3 regions of the Arthrobacter sp. B2I5 genome follow, and region 3 is predicted to be linked to each of the others. Evidence: riboswitches for the same ligand, from Rfam matches in the RefSeq annotation. Region 3 holds a riboswitch; each other region holds the start of a gene.

Region 1 (5,174 bases), 160 kb from region 3:
TTCCGCGGCAACCTCAGCAACAGGGCCACGAAAGACACCACGCCTTCCAGAGAAACGGCAGCATCATGACCTCCACCGTCTCCCCCGCGGACGCCGGTTCAGCCGCAGGCCGGCAACCCTCGTCATCCGGACACGGGGTGTCCATGACCGGGTCGGCTGTGCCGGGATCCCGCTGGACCCGCTACACATTCGGCGTCCAGCCCCGTTGGGTACGGCCTTCCGCCGCAGGGCTTCTGGTGGCCACGGCGGTCCTGTACCTCTGGAACCTGGCAGCAACCGGTTACGGAAACCGGTTCTATGCCGCAGCCATCCAGGCCGGCACCAAGGACTGGACCGCGTTCCTCTTCGGCTCGCTCGACGCCGGCAACGCCATCACCGTCGACAAGCCGCCGGCAGCACTCTGGATCCCCGCCCTGGCAGGGCGCATCTTCGGATTCTCGCCGCTGAGCATGCTGGTGCCGGAGGCACTCATGGGGGTGGCCGCCGTCGGCTTCCTCTACCTGGCGGTCAAACGCGTCTCCGGACCGGCTGCAGGCCTGCTCGCTGGCGGCGCCCTGGCGCTGACGCCGGTGGCTGCGCTCATGTTCAAGTTCAACAACCCGGACGCCCTGCTTACCCTCTGCCTGGTGCTCGCCGCCTACTTCACCACCCGCGCCATCGAACGGGCGGGATGGACGTGGCTTGTCGCTGCGGGGGCCGTGATTGGCCTGGCGTTCCTCACCAAGATGCTGCAGGGTTTCCTGATCGTCCCGGCGCTGGGACTCGCCTATCTTTGGGCCGCCCCCACGTCGATCGGACGCCGGCTGGCGCACCTGCTGGGCGCGTTGGGCGGAATCCTGGTGGTAGCCGGCAGCTACATCACACTTTTCCAGCTGACGCCTGCCTCCGAGCGGCCGTACATGGCAGGTTCCAGCACCAACAGCTTCCTGGAACTGACCTTCGGCTACAACGGACTGGCCCGCATCACCGGTTCCGGCGAAGGCATGCCAGGCGGCGGAGCGGGAGGCGCGGCCGGCGGATCTGGTGGCGGCTTAGGCGGCGGGAACGCCGGGTTCGGCGGGGCAGCGGGCCTGCTGCGGATGTTCGGCACCAGCTTTGGCGGCGAAGTGTCCTGGCTGCTGCCTGCCGCCCTGGTCCTGCTGGTGGCGGGCCTGTGGTTCACGCGCCGCGAAGTCAGGACCTCCCCGGGCCGTGCGGCACTGATCCTGTGGGGCGGCTGGCTCCTGGTCACCGCGGGTGTGTTCAGCTTCATGAGCGGCACCGTCCACCCCTACTACTCAGTGGCACTGGCTCCGGCGGTCGCAGCGCTGGTGGGCATCGGCAGCGTGGAACTGTGGCGTGGCCGGGATTACTGGCCGGCCCGGACCGTCCTGGCCGCCACCATCCTTGGCACCTCCATCTGGTCCGCCGTCCTGCTGGGCCGCGACGCATCGTGGCTCCCCTGGCTTCGCGTCACCATCATCGCCCTGGGTGTCCTCGCGGCCGCCGCAATCCTCCTCCGCCTCGACGCACTGGGCACCTCCGGACGGTTCCGGCGCGCCGGCGCGGCCGCCGTCGTCGTCCTATCCCTCCTGGCCGGAGGACTCGGAACCGGCGCCTGGACCCTCGCCACCGCTGCCTCCGCACACTCAGGCTCCATTCCCACGTCGGGGCCCGCGGGTTCGTCGGCGGGCGGCTTCGGGAACCGGGCCGCTGGGTTCAGCGGCAACCGGGCAGGCGGCAGGGATGCCGCCGCTATGGACTCTGCCCCAGGCGCTGGCGGGCTTGATCCCTCCAGTGGTTTCGACGGTGCAACTGGCCCCGGCGGTGCCGCGGATGGATCCGGCGGCCCGGGTGAAGGAACGGCAGATGCCGCAGTGACGGCACTTCTGGCGGGTACCACCACAAAATGGTCGGCGATTGTGTCCGGCGCCAGCCAGGCAGCCAGCCTGGAACTCGCCACCAACACGGACGTCATTGCCCTGGGCGGCTGGAACGGCGGTGACCCATACCCCACGCTCGCCGGGTTCCAGGCCATGGTGGCCAAAGGAGAGATCGGCTACTTCATCGAAGGCGGCGGCGGTATGGGCGGGGGCGGCATGGGCGGCCGCAGCGGCAACTCCGAGGTTGCTGCGTGGGTCCATGCCAACTTCCATGCCCAGTCCGTAGGCAACTCCACCATGTACCAACTCACCCGGTAGGACACCATTGGCCAGGTAACGCTCAGGTATGTGCAGAACGGTAAAAACGACATAGGCCGCAGGAAGTCCGCAATTCGACGCGCTGGTTCCCGTGACTTCCGTTACCTAAATGTGACTTTGGCGTGTTCTTCCTGTACCGTCGATTGGGTGCGGTCCCCGTTCGGGCCGCATATCCCGGGTTGACGCCAAGCTCTGCCGCTTCCCCGGATTCCGATTGAGCTACGGCAGAGGCGGGGGACCCACCGTCCCGGGCACTGAATGCCCTTGGGGTTAAGCCAGTACGTGATCTTTCCGTACGGCCGGATGCCCTCATCCGAACCCGACAGCTAACTCCGCAGGTGTGAGAGGCGATCAATCATGTCCAAAAACACGGCAGAAGCACGTCTGCTGCAGGCCAGGGCTAAACACCGGGCCAAGCAGCAGGCAAAGAAGACCACCCTGGGCCAGCGCGCGGCCGTCCTTGCAGCATCCTGTGCGGTGCTGGTGGGGGTTGGCGCGGCAGGACAGGCCACCAGCAGTATGACTCCGGTGTCATCCACCGGGTCCAACTCTTCCACTGCAGCGTCAGACGCTCAAATGAGCATCGAGAAGAGCGAAATCCGTTCCAACCCGGCAGCCAGCCCCGCTCCCGCCGCCATCAGCGTGGCACCGCAGGCAGCGGAACCGGCTCCTGCTGCAGCACCGGCCGCGCCCGAAGCGCCCGCCCCTGCCCCGGCGCCCGCTCCCGAGCCCGCCCGCGCACCCGAGCCGGCTCCCGTCGTCGCGGTCAACGATCCCGCCGGCGCCCAGGCGTACGCCGCCAGCCAGCTGGGGACCTTTGGCTGGGCACCGGACCAGATGCAGTGCCTGCAGACGCTGTGGACCAAGGAATCGGACTGGACCACCACGGCCACCAATGCCAGCAGCGGGGCATACGGCATTGTCCAGTCCCTGCCTGCCGAGAAGATGGCCAGCGCCGGCGCGGACTACCTCACCAACTACCGCACCCAGATCAACTGGGGCCTGGATTACATCAAGGAGCGCTACCAGTCACCTTGCGGCGCCCTGAACTTCCACCTGGCGCACAACTGGTACTAGGCAACCAGCTTCAACCGCGGGCCGCATCATCATGATGCGGCCCGCGTTTGTGGTTAACCGGCAGTTTGCCCGGCGTCCTGTCCGGTGTTCCGCCAGGGGATGTACTGGACAGCCCACTTGTTACCGTCGGGGTCGGCGAAGTAGACGAAGTGGCCCCAATCCTGCACGTCCACGTCGCTGACCTCCACGCCGTTGTTTTTCAGGTGGTCATGGGCGGCTTTGATGTCGTTAACCACCAGTTGCAGGTTGGAACCGGTGCCGGGAGGGGCGTCGGTGAGGCCTTCGCCGATGCAGATGGAGCAGGCCGAACCGGGCGGCGTCAGCTGCACGAAGCGGATGGAGTCGGAGGGCCGCTCGTCGAAATCGGCGTTAAAGCCCACTTTGTTGACGTAAAAGTCCTTGGCGCGGTCAACGTCGGACACGGGGAGAAAGACAAGCTCGAGTTTCCAGTCCATCCGCACAGGCTAGCGGCGGGAACTGTTTTGAAAAAGGGTGAAATCTACCCGGCGATGCCGTAGAGGCGGTCGCCGGCGTCCCCCAGGCCGGGGAGGATGTAGGACTTCTCGTTGAGCTTCTCGTCGATGGAGGCCAGGACGATGTGCACGTTGGCCCCTGACAGTTCCTCTTCCAGCCGGGCCAGGCCCTCGGGAGCGGCCAGCAGGCAGATGCAGGTGACGTCGGAGGCGCCGCGCTTGAACAGGAACTTGATGGCCTCGCGCAGGGTTCCGCCGGTGGCCAGCATGGGGTCCAGGACGAAGACCTGGCGGCCGGTGAGGTCCTCCGGCAGGCGCTCGGCATAGGTGATGATGTCCAGCGTTTCCTCGTCCCGGGCCATGCCCAGGAAGCCCACCTCAGCGGTGGGAACGAGCTTGGTCATGCCCTCCAGCATGCCCAAACCCGCGCGGAGGATGGGAACCACCAGCGGGGTGGGTTTGGTGAACGCGGTGCCGATGGTGGTGCTGACCGGCGTCTGGATGGTGACCGGCTCTGTGCGGACCTCCCGCGTTGCTTCGTACGCCAGCAGGGTTACCAGCTCTTCCGTCAGCTGGCGGAAGACCGGCGACGGCGTGTTCTTGTCCCGCAGGACGGTGAGCTTGTGGGCGACCAGGGGGTGGTCAACAACGAGAGTGCGCATCCCCCAAAACTATCACCCGGCGCTGCCCTTCCCACGTCCGGAAGATCCGCCGTCGTGGAGTTCCTCGGCCACCACGTCGCGGACAATGGGACGGTCGAACGACGGCGCTGCGCCGATGTGTTCGCGCCTGCGGACCAGGTGGAACAGCCGGTGGGCCAGGATGACGATGGCCACCCAGGCCAGTCCCAGGATCCACCCGGCCATGACGTCCGTCAGCCAGTGGTGGCCCAGGAAGACCCGGCTCAGTCCCATGGCGATGATGAAGAGGGAACCGGCGGTGATGGCGCTGACGCGCACCCGCATCGTATGGAACTGGAGACAAATGAGGTAGATCACCAGGCTGATCACCACGGTCGTGTTCAAGGTGTGCCCGCTGGGGAAGGAGGGCGAATCCTCGTACGGGGGAACGGCGTCCGCGTGGTCCGGGCGGGTACGGCCCACCAGCTTCTTGCCGAAGGTGGTGGCGCTGACGGAGGCTGCCGCTGCACCGCCGATCAGCACCAGGGGGCGCCAGTTCCGGCTGAGGAAGGTCAGCCATGCCGTGAGGATGCTGGCAAGGATCGGCATTCCGATGCCGCCACCGATGTTGGTGAACCCCGTGACAAGCGCATCGAGCCAGGGGCTGCGCAGGGTCTCGGCGAACGACAGGGCAGGTTTGTCCAGGTTGGCCAGCCCGGCGGAGTCCACCACGTCGTCGTAGACCTCGGACCCAAGCAGCGCCAGGGACACGATGACCACACCGCCCACCAGAATGGTGAGGATCAGCGCCGCGTACGGTTTGA
Region 2 (5,174 bases), 1.6 Mb from region 3:
CGCTCGCTCGCCGTGGTGGCAACCGGCCGGCAGGTCCGGCGTGACGGCATGCTGCCGGGTGCCGTCCTGGCACGGGTGGCAAGCAGCCACCTGCGCGTTGGCAGCTTCCAGTACGCGCGCGCCACGGAAAACCTGGACCTCCTGAAGCGGCTGGCGGACCATGCCATCAGCAGGCACTATCCGCACGCTGCCGAAGCCGAAAACCCCTACCTTGCGTTGTTCAGCTCCGTCGTCTCCGCCCAAGCAGAACTGGTGGCCCGGTGGATGCTGGTGGGATTCGTGCACGGTGTCATGAATACGGACAACATGACCATCTCAGGGGAAACCATCGATTACGGCCCGTGCGCGTTCATGGACGCGTTCAATCCCGCCGCCGTCTACAGTTCCATCGACGTCAGCGGACGCTACGCCTATGCCAACCAGCCAGTGCTTGCCGAATGGAACCTTGCCCGGCTCGCCGAGGCGATGCTGCCGCTCATCGACGAGGACCAGGAAAAGGCGGTTGCCCCGGCCGTGGAAGTGCTCGGCGGGTTCCGCGGACAGTACAGCAAGGCGTGGTCCGGCGGTATGAAACGCAAGCTGGGCCTGGGAAGCGGCGCGGAAAGCGGCGAGGACTCCTCAGCCCTGGTGGACGATGCCATCGCCATCCTGAAGGACGGCCCGGTGGACTACACCTTGTTCTTCCGTAACCTGGGCAAGGCCGCCCGGGGCGACCTCCGTCCCGTCCGCGGCATGGTCCTTGACCTGGCCGCGTTCGACGCCTGGGCGGAGCGGTGGCAGGCCATGGAACCCGATGCGGAACTGATGGACAGCGTGAACCCGGTCTACATTCCCCGGAACCACCTGGTTGAGGAAGCCCTCGCAGCTGCCACCGAAGGAAACCTCGCGCCCCTGCAGCAGCTGCTCGAGGCCATCGGTGCCCCCTTTACCGAACGTCCCGGGCTGGAACGCTACGCCGAGGGTGCCCCTGAAGAATTCGGCAACTACATGACCTTCTGCGGGACCTGACGGCTGGTGCCAGTGGGAAAACGACAGGAGGGCGGCGGCCGGGAATACCCGGCTGCCGCCCTCCTGTTGTGACTGGCTTCGCTGCCGCGAAGCGCCGCGGAGACTAGGCTACGCGGACTGCGGAGTAGCCGCCGAGCCAGCTGATGGAGTGGACCTCGGTGCTGTAGCCGTTGACGCCGCCACTGACAACCTGGCCGTCGCCGGCGTAAACGCCAACGTGGCCGGAGGTGATGATCAGGTCACCGGGGGCGGGGGCGCTGACAACGGTTCCGTACTGGAAGAACTGGGTGGGGGCCAGGTCGCCGACGGACTTGCCGACGGAGCGCAGGGCCTTTTCAACCATTGCGGTGCAGTCCTGGCCCACGCCAACCTGGCTGTAAGCCGATGCCAGGATGGCAGCGCCGGTTCCCGTGCCGGTGGAGGCCAGCGGGGTGGCGGAGGCGTAGGACATGTTCATGCCGGTGTTCGCCGGTGCGGTTGCGGCCGCGGCCTGGACCGGAGCTGCGGCAGGGGCCGGAGCCGGTGCTGCGGTATAGCCTGCGCCGGGGATCTGGATCTGGTCACCGGGGTAGATGATTGAGGACAGGCCCAGTCCGTTGGCGGACAGGACGTCGTTGAGGCTGACGCCGTAGGCGGCCGCGATGGCCCCGATGGTGTCGCCGGCTACGACGGTGTGGACGTTGCCTGCTGCGGCGGCGGGTGCTGCTGCCGGGGCTGCAGGTGCGGAGTACGCCTGGACGCTGGTGTTCTCAGTGGTGTCCGGACCGGTGACGCCTGCATGGGCCGGGGCTCCGACGCCGAATGCAATGCCTGACGCTGCAGCAACTGCGAGCGCCGGGCGGCCCAGCGAGCGGGCCTGGGACTTGGCGGTTACGGCGAGGCCCTCGAGCACAATGGAGCGGGCCGGAGTCGCGCGGTGACGGGCAGTAATGGAATTTTTTGACACGGTTGATCGCCTCTCCCATGCCTGCGGGGTGAGCTGTCGGGTTCGGGCTGGAGATGCCCGGCCGGTAGCGGCTCCGCAAGCGGAGCTCTACCGACTTAACCCCAAGGCCACAAGTGGCCGTGGAAACTTGGTTCCCCCGTCCCTGCCATCTGGAAACGGTGAATCCCATGATCAGCGGCAGGGCTCGGCATACTGATGGGAATGTCCCGTCTGAGAGGGACACCCAAAGACCATAACCCGCTCTCAGGGTCATTGTCACATTTGGATAACATACGAGGTTTTCCTCTCAATTCCGCAAACGTCTTGATGTACCTCGGATTTCGGCGCTGACCCCGCAAGACAGGAAACGGGCAAATGGCGCCGAAAGGGTAACAGTGTGGCTACAGGCCACTGCTTCACCGCGGCACCCGGCGGTAGGCTGCGGAACTATGCCCCTGTTCGTTACAAAGCGGCCGTTCCCGCTGTTCGCGGCCTGATGGCTGTCGCCCTGGCCGGCGCCACCGCACTGCCGGCCGCAGCAGAGGAGGGGCCGCCCGGCGGATACCCCTCCTGGGCAGAGGTGCAGCAGGCACAATCGTCCGAAGCGGCAAAGGCCGCGGAGATCACCGCGATCAACGGGCTGCTCAGCGGTCTCCAGGAGCAGTCGGAGGCGGCCGGGGATGCGGCGGTCCGGGCTGCCGCCGACCACGCCGCGGCGAATGCGGAGCTTCAGGTGGCTGCGTCGAAGTTGGAGACCGTGTCTGCGCAGGCAGCCCGCGCAGACGACCAGCTGGCCCGGTACCGGAAGGACATCGGCGCCCTGGCCGTCCAGTCGTACAAGACCGGCGGGACCAACACCGATTCTTCGTGGCGCTCGATGCCCTGGGGACCAACAGCACGCAAGGGCTCAACGTGGTCAAGATTTCAGGGGATAAGACTGCTGCGCTGGTGAATAAGGCGGCAGCGGCAGGAAAGGTTGCCGCTGCGCTCAGGGAACAGGAACAGCTTGCCAGGAGTGAGCGGGAACGGCTGTCCGGGGAGGCGAGGGCCAAGTCCGAGGCCGCCCGTTCCGCCCGGGACGCATTGGACCGCCAGGTGGCCGGGGAACAGCAGCACGGTGGCGGGCTGACTGCCCAGCTTGCCGCCCTGAGGGGTACGACGGCGGCCCTTGAGGGGGAGTATCGCCAAGGCCAGGCAGCGCGGGCGGCCTACGAGGCGGCCCAGGCGGCCAAGCGCGCCGCCGCGGAGGAGCAAGCCCGCCGCCAGGCCGAAGCTGCCGCCAAGGCCGCAACGGCTGCCGCCCGGCAGCCCCACCAGCCCGGCGCCCCAGCTGCCACTGGCGCTAATCCCGTCCAGGTGGATCCGGCACCGGCCAATTCGGCACCGGCCGCGCCTGCCAACCATCAAGCTCCTGCCGTTCCGGATGCGCCTCCAACGGCGCCGGCCCTGCCAAGCCCGCCCGCCGTCGTCGTTCCTTCCGTTCCCGGTGGAGCTGTCAACGATCCGGCCGGGGCGAAAAGCTACGCGTCCGGACGCCCTGCTGCCTTTGGATGGGGCCAGGACCAGTTCCTGTGCCTGGCCCGGCTGTGGACCAAGGAATCCAACTGGCTGACCACCGCCACCAACGCCTGGTCCGGAGCTTACGGGATTGCCCGGGCGCTGCCGCCGGGCAAGTATGCCAGCGCCGGCAGCGACTGGCTGACCAGCTACGGGACGCAGGTCGAATGGGGCCTTGGCTATATCCGTGACCGCTACGGTTCGCCCTGCGGGGCGTGGAACCATTCCACGTCCCTGAACTGGTACTGACTGACGCGCTAGGCTTTCCCCATGCCAGATTTCGAACGGTTCCGTCTGCTGCTCGAAGAGGAGCGGGCGCGGCGGGTGGCGCTGCTGCCGGTGCTGCGCGCAGACATCGCCGCGGCGAATTCGGCCCGCCAGGATTCGAACGTCGACGACGAGCATGATCCGGAGGGCGCCACGATCGCCTTCGAACTTTCGCAGGCATCGGCGCTCCTGAAGCAGAGCTCGGCCGGCCTGGACCAGATCGAAGCGGCCCTGGCAAGGCTGGCCGGGGGAAGCTACGGAACCTGCGCCGTCTGCGGGGAACCCATCGCCGAAGGAAGGCTCGAGGCACGCCCCTGGACCCCGTTTTGCATCCTGCACGCCTCCTCGGGGCGCGGACGGTGACGGAGATGGCGGACGTTGTGTCCGCTGCGGCGGATTTCGTGGACCGGACCCTGCAGAACGAAGGCGCCTGGTACCGCGCAGACGACGTCGGCAACCGGCTGGGCGGCGTGCTGGCCTCCTACGGTTCCTCCATAGGGGCCGTCCGCGGCACGGTCCGCGACGCCCTCCGCAAGTTCAAGGACCTGGACCACGATGGAACCGTGATGCTTGCCTCCGCCCTGTGGGGGCAGCCAAGGCCCGGATCGCGCCCCGTTTTCGAGCGCCGCCTGGCCGCCGTCGTGCTGCTGCAGTCAAAGGTGCGCCTGCTCAGGCATTCGGACCTGACCCGCCTGGAAGGCTTCCTTCGCTCAGCCCAGGCAGCGGACCTCACGGAGCCTCTGCTCTCCGATGTCCTGGTGCCGCTGCTGGCAGGGCTGGGGGAGCGTGAACGGCAGCGGGCCGGCGTGGTGCTGGCGCGGTGGCGGGAGGACCCGGACCCCGAACTGCGGGCGGCGGCCGGTGCCCTGTCAAAGGAATTGACCCTGTAAATTGAACCTCTCAACAGGCCAAACAAGGAGATCCACATGAATGAGCCGTTTGACCTTGAGCGCTTTGTTGCCGCGCAGAACACCGGCGGAGCCTATGAGCAGGCGTTGGGGGAGCTGCAGGTCGGCAGGAAGTCCGGGCACTGGATGTGGTTCATCTTCCCGCAGATTGCCGGGCTGGGGCAGAGCGCCATGTCGCGCAAATTTGCCATTTCGTCCCTGGCTGAAGCCCGGGCGTACCTTGACCACGAGGTGCTGGGACCGCGGCTGCTGGAGTGCGCTGTGGTCCTGGCCAACCACGCCGACCAGTCAGCCGAGGACATTTTTGGCGGCATCGACGCGAAGAAACTCCGCTCCTCCATGACACTGTTTCTCCGGGCGGCACCCGGAGAAACAGTGTTCAAGACGGTCCTGGCCCAGTTCTTCAACGGCGAACCCGACCCCGCCACCGACGAGCTCCTGGCGGACCGGGACGCGGCCGGCTGACCGCGCCCGGGACCGCCGTGGGAGCTGTTAACGCCGTGGGAGCT
Region 3 (5,174 bases):
CGCGCCGCCGCCGGGGTCCCTTCCGGCAGATGACGGAGTTTGCCGCCGCCAGCGGCATCGGCCAAAAAGCCGGTATTGCCCTCGCCGCAACGGGCCTGGTGCTGACGGTTACGGTGCCCGCCACGAGTCCCGTCATGGCCACGGACGCCGCCGGCAGTACCCCCATGGCTGCTTCCGCCGTCAGCCCGCAGCCGCAGATTTCCGCCGATATCGGAGCCCAGGTCGACTTCAGCCGCTCCGCCGTGGTGACGCAGGCGGACCCGGACGGGAAGCTGAAGCAGCTCCTGAGCGCGCAGTCCGCCGGCTCCGTCACGCGTGCCGCTTCGGCCGGCACCCTGGCTGCACCCCTCGGGTCCCTCGCCACCGCTTCGCCCTTCGGTTACCGGGTCAGTCCCATCACCGGAGGTTCCGGAGACTTCCATAGGGGCCAGGACTTCGTGGCGCAGTGCGGCACCTCGGTCCTGGCGGCCGCAACAGGGACGGTCACCTTCGCGGGCTGGCACCAGTTCGGCGGCGGAAACCGGGTGGTCATCGACCATGGCAATGGGCTGGAAACCACCTACAACCACCTCTCGTCCTTCAGCGTCAAAGTCGGCCAGACCGTCTCCCGCGGGGATGTCGTGGCACTGAGCGGCACCACCGGCGCGTCCACCGGCTGCCACCTGCACTTCGAGGTCCAGGTCAATGGTGAAGTGGTCGATCCAATGGGCTGGCTGTAACCGAATGATTGCTCACTCTCAGATCATCGTGACCCGTCGTGACCTGAATGTGACATTGAAACAAAACTGCTGTACCGTCTAACTCGCGTCAACTTTTCCGAAGTTGACGCTCTTGAGTGGATTGCCTAACTCTGCCACCGCTCAAGGTCCGTTCGCATTTCATCGTCTGGCAGGGGCGGGGGAACCAATTTTGGCCTTCATTTCCAGAAGGCCTTGGGGTTAAGTCACAAAGCTTCCCAGGAAGCAGCGTGGCCGGGTGACTCCCATCCGAATCCGACAGCTCACCTCGCAGGCATTGGGAGAGGCTACCTTCGTGTCTTCACGCCATCATTCTGCGCGCCACCGTGCACAAACGGTTCGCACCAACCCCCTGGACGCCATGTCCAAGGCTGTCAGTGCAAATGCCGGGACCGTAGGCCGCCAGGCTGCCGTTGTGGCAGCGGCTTCGGGCCTCATCCTGAGCATGGGCCTGCCCGCCACGGCAGCTGACACCACTGCCGGTGTCTCTGCCTCCACCGAGTCCGGTTCGGCCCAGACGGCACTCGCCGTCACCGCTGCCCCCACGGCCACGGTGTCCTTCGAGCGTCCGGTCGTCAAGACCACCGCCGCTCCCAAGGTTGAGGCGGTACGTACCCAGTCCACGGCAGCAGCCAACCGCGCGGCCAACACCGCCACTGCAGGCCAGGAGGCGTCCCCGGCCGCAAAGGCGGAAGAGTCCGTATCCGCTGCAGCAACCTCGGGCATTGCCGCCATCGCCTACACCGGCATCGGCCACTCCTACGTGTGGGGCGGCACCAGCCCCGTCACCGGCTGGGACTGCTCCGGTTTCGTGCAGTGGGTTTACGCCCAGGCCGGAATCAGCATCCCCCGCACCAACGCGTGGAGCATCATGACCCCCACCTCCGCACCGCAGCCGGGTGACCTGGTTGTCCAGAACGGTGGCGCGCACGTCGGCATCTACGTCGGCAACGGCATGATGATCAGCGCCCTCAACCCCTCGCAGGGCACGCTGCTCCACTCGCCCGCAGCCACCGGTTCCTCCACGTACTACCACTACAGCAAATAGTTCTTGGGCAACACGTTCCAAGGGCTTTTTCTTTGCCCAAAGCTTCTTCGCTAAAAACCACATCCCCGTTCGGGACGCGCCGGCGTACCCCCAAGATGCCGGCGCGTCCAAGACCCTTCGCCTGCCCACCTGCGGTTCGAGGGAAAAACGAAAGAGAGAACTGATGACGACTCGTGCCACCGCACGGCATCGCGCCGAGGTCACCAAAACCAACTCAATCGCTGTCATTGCCAAGGCTGTCAGCGACAACGCAGGCGGCATGGGCCGCCAGGCAGCGGTCATCGCTGCGGCTTCCGGCCTGGTCCTGACCTCCGGCATCGCGGCCAACGCTGCCGACGCCAACGTCAAGCGTGATTCCGCGCCGGCCTCCGCGCTGGAAGTTGGATCCGCCGTCGACGCCCCGATTTCCGCGGCTTCCACCATCTCCATCAGCTACGAGAAGCCTGCCGTGACCACCACGCCGGCTCCCGTCGTCGAGCCTGAGCCCGAGGTCGAGGTGCAGGAAGCCGCTCCCGCTCCTGCGGCGCAGCCCGCTGCTGCCCCCAAGGTCACGGCCAAGGTTGCCACCGCCGCCGCTCCTGCCGCTCCTGCAGCCCAGGCATCCGCCAGTGGCAAGGGTGCCGCCATCCTCTCCGCCGCGTACGCACAGCTCGGCGTGATGCAGGACTGCACCATGCTGGTCACCAATTCGCTGGCCGCCGTCGGAATCCACTTCCACGACTGGCCCGCCGGCTACCTGTCCCTGGGCCGCACCGTCAGTGCAGCCGAGGCACAGCCGGGCGACCTGATCTACTACGCTGACGGCGGCGCGGGCATGGCCCACATTGCTGTCTACGCCGGAAACGGCATGGCCGTCCACGGCGGCTACAACGGAAACCAGACGGTGGTCTTCAGCGCAAACGTTGGGTCCGGCCCCGTCTTCATCCGCGTCAACTAGGCATTCCGACGCTGGCGTGAACGGCCGCCAGCCTCAAAATGTCCCAAAGACCCCCGCCCATGAGGTGGGGGTTTTTGGTGTTTAAGAGGGGTGCCGCCGGCGGGGGCGAACGCCTCCTGACGTGTCAGCCGCTGATTGGCTCCCGGGCGGAGATTACCTGATTCTGCATTTCTTTGTTTACTCTTGTGATGTCGATCCATAGCCCGGACATGCCGAGGGCAGCCGGCCCTCGTGCCCCTGACGGGTGCGGCCGTGAAGAGGTAAGTGCATGCGCACTCTCGTTCTGAATGCTGGATATGAACCGCTGGCGGTTATTACTTTCCGCCGGGCGCTGGTGCTTGTGCTGACAGGCAAGGCCAGTGTGGTGGCCGAAGGGGACGACCCCGTGGTGGGCCCCACCGACGTCCTGGGGCGCCCGTCCGTGATCCTCCTCAACCGCTACATCCGACCCCGGTACAACCATTCCACTGCCGTCAGCCGCAGGGGAGTGCTCCGGCGCGATGGGCATAAATGCGCCTACTGCGGGAAGGCTGCGCACACCATTGACCACGTGCATCCGAAATCCAGGGGCGGGGCAGATTCGTGGGAGAACCTGGTGGCCGCCTGCCTGAGGTGCAACAACGTCAAAGGCGACCACACTCCCGCCGAGATGGGATGGACCCTGCGGTTCGTGCCGGCACCTCCGCATGGAACCATCTGGCAGATCAAGGAGCTGGAGAAACCCACACCGGCGTGGGATCCCTTCCTGCTTCCGGAACGCGCTGCCTGACCCGCTGCTCCCGCAGTGACCTGTCTGCGGCGTGACTTGTCTTTTCGCCCTGACCTCTCAGGCCGCCCTGATCCCACATGCTGCCGGCCGGCGCGCCGGTAGCTAGGCTGGGGGAGTGGAAGTGAACAGCCCTGCCTTTGACGCCCTGGTCCTGGCCGGCGGGAGGTCATCACGGCTGGGAGGCATGCCCAAGCAGTCGCTGGTCTTCCAGGGCCAAACCCTCCTGGAACGGGCTGTGGCTGCTGCCGCGGGAGCCGGGCTTACTGTCGTCGTGGGCGACACGGAGTTCCTGCCGCAGCGGCCATCGGTCGCGCAGTCCCTGCCGGCCTTGCCTGCCAACCTTCTGACCTGCCGGGAGGAACCACGCTTCGCCGGTCCCGCGGCTGCCATCGCCGCCGGTCTGGAGGCGCTGGCGGCCCACCACGCCCGGACGGGCAACGGCGGCGGACTGCCCTACACCCTGGTGCTCGCCTGCGATATGCCGTTGGCATCCCAAGCGGTGGCCGTGCTGCAGCACGCATTGGTCGCCTCCATCGAAGGGGCGTCCGGAGGTGTCATGGCTTGTGCCGAAGACGGCAGGGCCCAACCGCTGGCAGGTTTTTACCGCACGTCCGAGTTAACTAAAGCCTGTAAGGCCCTTGCGGCCCGCGACGAGTTGGTCAACGGCTCTGTCAGGGCGCTCCTTGCTAGTCTGGACGTGCAGCTTGTCACAGTCCCTGCCGGGTCCACCGCCGATGTGGATACCTGGGATGACGTTGCCGCGCTGGGGATTGCCGCCGGGAACCAGCGTGATGGCCAGGACCGGCATTCGGGCGGAGCAAACGTGGGAGGCAATTCGTGAAGAGCCAGGACGAAACGCTGGAAGAGTGGTGCAGGGCCCTTCTCCAGGCGTACAAGCTTGAGGATGTCCAGGTGGATGTCAACGCTGTGCTGGCGCTTGCCGGTGTTGCCGCCCATGCTGTAGTCCGTCCCGCTGCCCCGCTCACCACTTTTATCGCCGGGTTCGCTGCAGGCCTGGCTGCCGCTCCCGGCAGGGAAATGGATGCCGAAGCAATGGACGCGGCATTGGCCGTTGCCCGCACGCTGGCAAAGGACTACGAGGCTGAGGCCGCCGCCGGGACTCCCGGCGAATGACTGCAGAACCCCAGGGCGATCTTGAGGCACCACCTGGCAGTGACGTGGTCCCCCCGGCCGGCACAACCGAACCGGCAGCGACTGAACCCGGTACCGCTGAACCCGATATGACTGAACCTGGTACCGCTGAACCCGGTACCGCTGGACCAGGTACCGCTGAACCCGATATGACTGAACCTGGTACCGCTGAACCCGGTACCGCTGGACCAGGTACCGCTGAACCAGGCACCGGAGGATCCGGGGCTCCGGATGCCCGGTCGGCTGAAGAAGGGCATGCGGACCATCACCATCTGGCCCATACCTGGGAAGAAGCACGGCGGGCTGCGTTCGATGCCGCAACACCGATTCCCCCGGGGCCGGTGCCCCTGCGGATCGCCTTGGGCCGCAAACTCGACCGCGACATCGTTGCCCTCCAGGACATGCCCCACTACGCCTCATCAGCCATGGACGGCTGGGTGGTCAACGGAAGCGGCCCCTGGATACCGGTGGAGCCCGGCACCCGGCTGGCGCCGCACCAGGCCAGCCCCATCGCCACGGGCGGGCTGATCC

The links. Region 3 has a riboswitch for cyclic di-AMP ahead of QFZ60_RS16425 (C40 family peptidase). Riboswitches for the same ligand answer to the same signal wherever they lie in the genome.
Region 1: linked by a shared signal. The riboswitch ahead of QFZ60_RS17070 (hypothetical protein) and the one ahead of QFZ60_RS16425 (C40 family peptidase) in region 3 are both predicted to bind cyclic di-AMP.
Region 2: linked by a shared signal. The riboswitch ahead of QFZ60_RS09080 (LysM peptidoglycan-binding domain-containing protein) and the one ahead of QFZ60_RS16425 (C40 family peptidase) in region 3 are both predicted to bind cyclic di-AMP.

Annotation. Positions count from the first base shown of each region.
Region 1 covers NZ_JAUSYF010000001.1:3,690,875-3,696,048, forward strand. Annotated here, with positions in the region: gene QFZ60_RS17060 (bifunctional glycosyltransferase family 2/GtrA family protein) at 1-69, shown strand, start outside; gene QFZ60_RS17065 (glycosyltransferase family 39 protein) at 66-2,180, shown strand; cyclic di-AMP (ydaO/yuaA leader) riboswitch at 2,372-2,532, shown strand; gene QFZ60_RS17070 (hypothetical protein) at 2,538-3,257, shown strand; gene QFZ60_RS17075 (glyoxalase superfamily protein) at 3,311-3,712, opposite strand; gene upp (uracil phosphoribosyltransferase) at 3,757-4,392, opposite strand; gene QFZ60_RS17085 (phosphatase PAP2 family protein) at 4,405-5,174, opposite strand, start outside.
Region 2 covers NZ_JAUSYF010000001.1:1,894,726-1,899,899, forward strand. Annotated here, with positions in the region: gene QFZ60_RS09075 (YdiU family protein) at 1-1,008, shown strand, start outside; gene QFZ60_RS09080 (LysM peptidoglycan-binding domain-containing protein) at 1,112-1,954, opposite strand; cyclic di-AMP (ydaO/yuaA leader) riboswitch at 1,958-2,125, opposite strand; gene QFZ60_RS09085 (hypothetical protein) at 2,331-2,885, shown strand; gene QFZ60_RS09090 (hypothetical protein) at 2,846-3,739, shown strand; gene QFZ60_RS09095 (TraR/DksA C4-type zinc finger protein) at 3,761-4,120, shown strand; gene QFZ60_RS09100 (DNA alkylation repair protein) at 4,126-4,647, shown strand; gene QFZ60_RS09105 (DUF1810 domain-containing protein) at 4,684-5,130, shown strand.
Region 3 covers NZ_JAUSYF010000001.1:3,533,718-3,538,891, reverse strand. Annotated here, with positions in the region: gene QFZ60_RS16430 (M23 family metallopeptidase) at 1-719, shown strand, start outside; cyclic di-AMP (ydaO/yuaA leader) riboswitch at 832-1,028, shown strand; gene QFZ60_RS16425 (C40 family peptidase) at 1,099-1,785, shown strand; gene QFZ60_RS16420 (NlpC/P60 family protein) at 1,949-2,722, shown strand; gene QFZ60_RS16415 (HNH endonuclease) at 2,991-3,491, shown strand; gene QFZ60_RS16410 (molybdenum cofactor guanylyltransferase) at 3,607-4,332, shown strand; gene QFZ60_RS16405 (DUF6457 domain-containing protein) at 4,329-4,625, shown strand; gene QFZ60_RS16400 (molybdopterin molybdotransferase MoeA) at 4,793-5,174, shown strand, end outside.